2 regions of the Arenicella chitinivorans genome follow, and region 2 is predicted to be linked to the other one. Evidence: riboswitches for the same ligand, from Rfam matches in the RefSeq annotation. Region 2 holds a riboswitch; the other holds the start of a gene.
What was found. A riboswitch is a leader RNA that binds a small molecule or an ion and turns the genes downstream of it on or off. The one in region 2 is predicted to bind cobalamin.
Positions count from the first base shown of each region.

Region 1 (2,404 bases), on a different contig from region 2:
CAGCATATAATACGATCGAACTCACCAATTTTAGCCAATCTGGCGGCATGCATCTGCAGGTGCGAACTGGAATAATCGCAGTTGTCGCGAGACAGTTGATGCAACTCCGTTTCTGGCGCCATCACGTCGCACAAAGCACGTCCTATCGTGCCATTGGCACCGATCACAAGACTGCGTGTTTGCATAATCACCTCCCAAGTCAATTCGAGCGCAGCATTCCATATCTCAGGTGAACCGTACGTGAGACTGCGTCCCCTATCAGCATGCAACAACGCTTGATATATTTTGCTTCAACCCCAAGAACATGTTCGCTAATACGTTGATTTTAATAACCAAAAAAAAATTACTGAATTACTTGAAATCGAATTTTGCATCCCTAATTAATTACTGTCGACGGCTGAAGAAGCGTTGACCAAGCAGCTCAGCACCAGTGCTCTACACGAGGCTTTTGCTGAAAAACTTTAATCATTTATGGCTCACAGAGAGCATGAATAGGAGATTTATTATGAACCGTATTGACCTTACACCTTTATATCGCAGCAGCGTTGGATTTGATCGTTTTGGCTCGTTGTTAGACGCAGCTTTCCAAACCGAGAAGTCATCTGCGGGTTACCCTCCTTACAATATTGAGGTTATTGAGGAGAATAACTACGCAATCACCATTGCTGTTGCGGGCTTTAAGCAAGACGAGCTCGACATCCAAGTCGAAAACGGTGTCCTGACTGTGCGTGGCAAAAAGGAAGCGGAAGAAAACAAAACCACATTCCTGCACCAAGGCATCGCCTCACGTTCGTTTGAGCGCAAGTTTAATCTCGCTGACCACGTCGAAGTTGTCGACGCTGGCTTGGCAGATGGCTTGTTACGAGTCCATCTGGTCAAAGAGATCCCAGAGGCCATGAAGCCAAAATCCATTGCGATCAATTCTGCGGCACCGCGTGCAATCGAGCACGAGAACAAAGACAAAGCCGCATAGCGCAAACTCAGTGGACTAATGCGGCCTGACCGCGTTTAGCCGAAAGCCAGTTGCCAACACGGCAACTGGCTTTTTTTATATCGTTAGCAAATTCATCGCAAGGTTTCGCCACACACGCAATTGACTTTAAGTGACCCCGCCCTATAATCGGCCGCAGAACACAGGTCCGCCTCGCAGTTTGGCGGTTAAACTGGGAAGTTGGTGTAAATCCAACGCTGCCCCCGCAACGGTATTCAGTCCGAGCATCCTCAGATGTCGCGATTGTGAGTCCGGAACCGGCCTGAAATGTCAGTCACCGCGTAACGGTGCTGCACAGGTTCTAGACCGTTGATGGAGCGGAGGGCTACCATCCAAGGGCAAGTTACGTCGCGTATTCCGAGTTCCGTCCCTGTAGTGACTCGACCAGCGTAACCCTCCTTGATTCCTCGCTTTATCACCTTACACAAATTTTATATATAAGGTGTTAAAACCCAATGACTATTCCCGTCAAATCCACACTCGCGGCAGCCTGCCTGCTGGCCGCCAGCAGTGTCCATGCTAATTCAGACATCCCGACTTCACCACGCGACCAGATCGTTGTCACCGCCAAAGGCGGCCAAGCTTGGAACGAAGCACTTCATACGGCCCATATCTTTACCTTGGAAGACATTGAATCAGCACAAGTTGCTGACATTCCAGAATTACTGGCTGCCATCAGCGGTGTTAACGTGATCGAATCCGGTGGTCGAGGCTCCGCAACCAGCGTATTCGTGCGCGGTGTTTCTGGCTCACAAACCATTGTGTTAATCGATGGCGTTCGCGTTGGCAGTGCCACGCTCGGTGAGGCGGCGCTAAACAGCTACCCCATCGAAGCGATTGAGCGTATCGAAGTATTGAAAGGACCTTTCTCGGGGATTTACGGAGCCGATGCGGTTGGTGGTGTCATTCAGATTTTTACCAAGAAAGGTGGCGATGGCTTGGGATCAGTAAGCGCTGCCTTCGGCAGCCACTCATTGCAAGAATACGATGCCAGTTTCAACGGCGGCGGTCAGGGTTACAGCTTCCACGTAGCCGCGCACAGTGAAGATACCGACGGCATCGATCGCACCTCAATCCTTACCGGTGGCAACGACGACATCGACAGCTTTGAAGAGCAAGCGATCAGCGTTGGCGGTCAGCTCGCCATCGGCGAAAACACAGTTGCCAAGCTGTCCGTGCTTGGTACTGACAACGCGGTGGAATTCGATGACACATTCGGTAACGACGGGGGCCGCTATACCGAGACCAAAACGCTCAGCACGGCATTCGCAATCGAATCGAATTTGAGCGCGTCACTCCGTTGGTCAACCACGCTGGGTCTAAACGAAGATGAAGCAGAAACATTTAGCAGCTTCCCCTCGCTATTTGAGACCAGCCGAGAGAGTCTGGGTACCGAGTTGTCTTGGAGTGAAA
Region 1 covers NZ_BMXA01000001.1:1,125,344-1,127,747, reverse strand. Annotated here, with positions in the region: gene IE055_RS04970 (SDR family NAD(P)-dependent oxidoreductase) at 1-185, opposite strand, end outside; gene IE055_RS04965 (Hsp20 family protein) at 506-973, shown strand; cobalamin riboswitch at 1,119-1,271, shown strand; gene IE055_RS04960 (TonB-dependent receptor domain-containing protein) at 1,447-2,404, shown strand, end outside.
Region 1: another riboswitch for cobalamin. It lies ahead of IE055_RS04960 (TonB-dependent receptor domain-containing protein); the one in region 2 lies ahead of IE055_RS07820 (ribonucleoside-diphosphate reductase subunit alpha).

Region 2 (2,404 bases):
AACAGGATGAAAGCTGAGGGCGTAGGGTGCCGGAATTGAACAAGGTTGGTGTCGATGCCATAAAGTCAAAGCTTGAGAGCACGTTATAAAACTCGATGGCGCGTGCTTCGCGGTCGACCTCGTTGATTGACAAACCCATGGCAACTCGCATAAAAAACGCCTGCGGTAGTTCCAAGCACACGGTGTTGTGCTTGATAAAATAACGGTCGGTCAATGTCTGCAGCCCCAAATACTCAAACTGCCGATCGCGTGACGGGTTAAGGGCGTCTGCTAAACGTTCAAGGTCGTACGACTTCAGTTCCTCGTCAAGATATTGGTGCTTGCAGGCTGTATGAATATAGCGGTGGAAATAGTCGGCATAGTTGAGGTCTTGACTATTGTCGATCGCAACCGCGAGGTAACTGAAGGCGGAATCCCGCAAGTTTTGCAACAGAAGTCGTGCCGTGACCTTGCTGTAATCCGGGTCGAGATCGATCAAACCGCGTGCCGCCAGAACCAATGATTGATTAAAATCATTGCGTGAAATGCCGTCAAAGATGCTTTTTTCGATCAGTTTTAAAAGCTTTGGGACGGACACATCCGTGAGATCATCGCAGTGATCGTGTAATAGCGCCTCGATGTCATTTAAGCTGCAAATGGAGTGTTGACCATCGCTCTCAAGGATCGAGAACCCAACTTTAGGGGAGGCCTCGGATGAGGCGCGCTGCTGTGCGCGTTCAGTGCGGTAAAGTACATAGGCGCGTGCTACCTTGTGGTGGCCGCTACGCATGAGTGCGAGTTCGACTTGATCCTGAATATCTTCAATATGCACGACAGGGTAGGCGATCAAGCTGCGCTGCAAGGCTGACAGTACTTGATCAGTAAGCTGTTGAACCGCGTCATGGATGCGCTGTGAGCCACTGGCTTTTTGGCCTTCAACGGCCAGCATGGCTTTACTGATTGCCACAGTGATTTTGTCGGCCGAGAAGGGGACGGTTTGGCCGGAGCGTTTTTTGACTTGGTAGTTGGATTCCGATTTGGTATTCGATTTAATAATCGGATTGGCTTCTGTCGGCGCAGAAGGAGCCGGTTGTGTGTGCATTTGACGCCTCTTTGATGGTTGCTAAGAAGTTGGCAAATGCCAGGATCAAAGAGTGTGCTCGACCCAATGCGGACGCACTGGTGGCCAGACAGGGCTGGTGAGATGTCGATCAACGTACCTTGACGCGAGGCATTGCGTGACCAGGCAGGTAATCGGACTAAAGCGTAAACCAATACGGTTCAGGCTATCACCGTTGCGCGACAGTGCTGGATTTTCACCAGCTTCCCCTGCAAAGTGATTGCACTATATCTTGTTTTTAATAGAAATAAAACCGCAATATATAGTGGTTTTTGTGTTGATCGTTTGCTCTATCAAGTGGAAGTGGCTGCGGTGACTGGAACGTGATAACGTACACATTCTAGTTTTGCTGCTATGGAGGATTGCTATGAAAGCACTCGGTTTAGGGATCGGACTTATCACTCTTTTTTACTCACTAACGCTGAACGCAGCCAGCCTGCGTGCAACCCAGCTGCCCAACCTTGAGATAGAGGGGTCAATAGCACCTGGTAGTCGTAGCCGCTTAGAGGGCGATCGAGTGTTGTTTGCCACGGAGCAATTCGAGGGCGATACTAAAGTGTTTGTCTATGACCTTAAGAGCTACCAGTCCGTCGATATTTTAGTCGTTCCAACCCCAACCAATTATCAAGACAACGCTATCTACACTGAGGTCTATTCGGATGGTTCCGTCGCCTATATTGTTTTAGACGGTGATCTTTACGTCTCCGATGGCACAAAAAGTGGCACGACCCTGGTTGATCAATTTGGTGTCTACAACACCAAAGACGGTGTATTCAATGCGATATCAAAGGGCATTGTGATCGATGGCGTTTTCTATTTTCAATACTCAGAAGAAGTCGCTTCGAATGGTGTGTTTGGTGAGTACGCTGAGTCACCAGCGCTCTGGCGAAGTGATGGTACAGCCGCAGGCACATGGAAGTATTCCGGGTCAGACGGCATATGGACTGAGTTGGGGGCCTTCGCAGCAAAAAATGAACCAGGTTCGGTGTACCTTTTCCGGCCAGATTCTAATGAGCTTTGGAAAACCAACAGTAATCGCGCGGTAATCAAAATTGGTCAACTTGGCCCGACTACATCTTGGTCTTACACGTACAACAGAGGTCAACAATTTCAGGTGGTGTCGAACTCACAGGGTCATTTCTTTTGCACCGAACTCGATGGCAAGCTACATGACAACGGCGCATTATGGCGACTGTCCAATAATGATTCATTGCAGAAGCTGGCAGACAAGTGTGTGGTTGGCGCGCTCACCGTTGTAAATGACCAGATTGTGTACAAGGACGCAACAGGTTTGTGGATGACCAC
Region 2 covers NZ_BMXA01000002.1:574,432-576,835, forward strand. Annotated here, with positions in the region: gene IE055_RS07820 (ribonucleoside-diphosphate reductase subunit alpha) at 1-1,081, opposite strand, end outside; cobalamin riboswitch at 1,208-1,349, opposite strand; gene IE055_RS07825 (hypothetical protein) at 1,467-2,404, shown strand, end outside.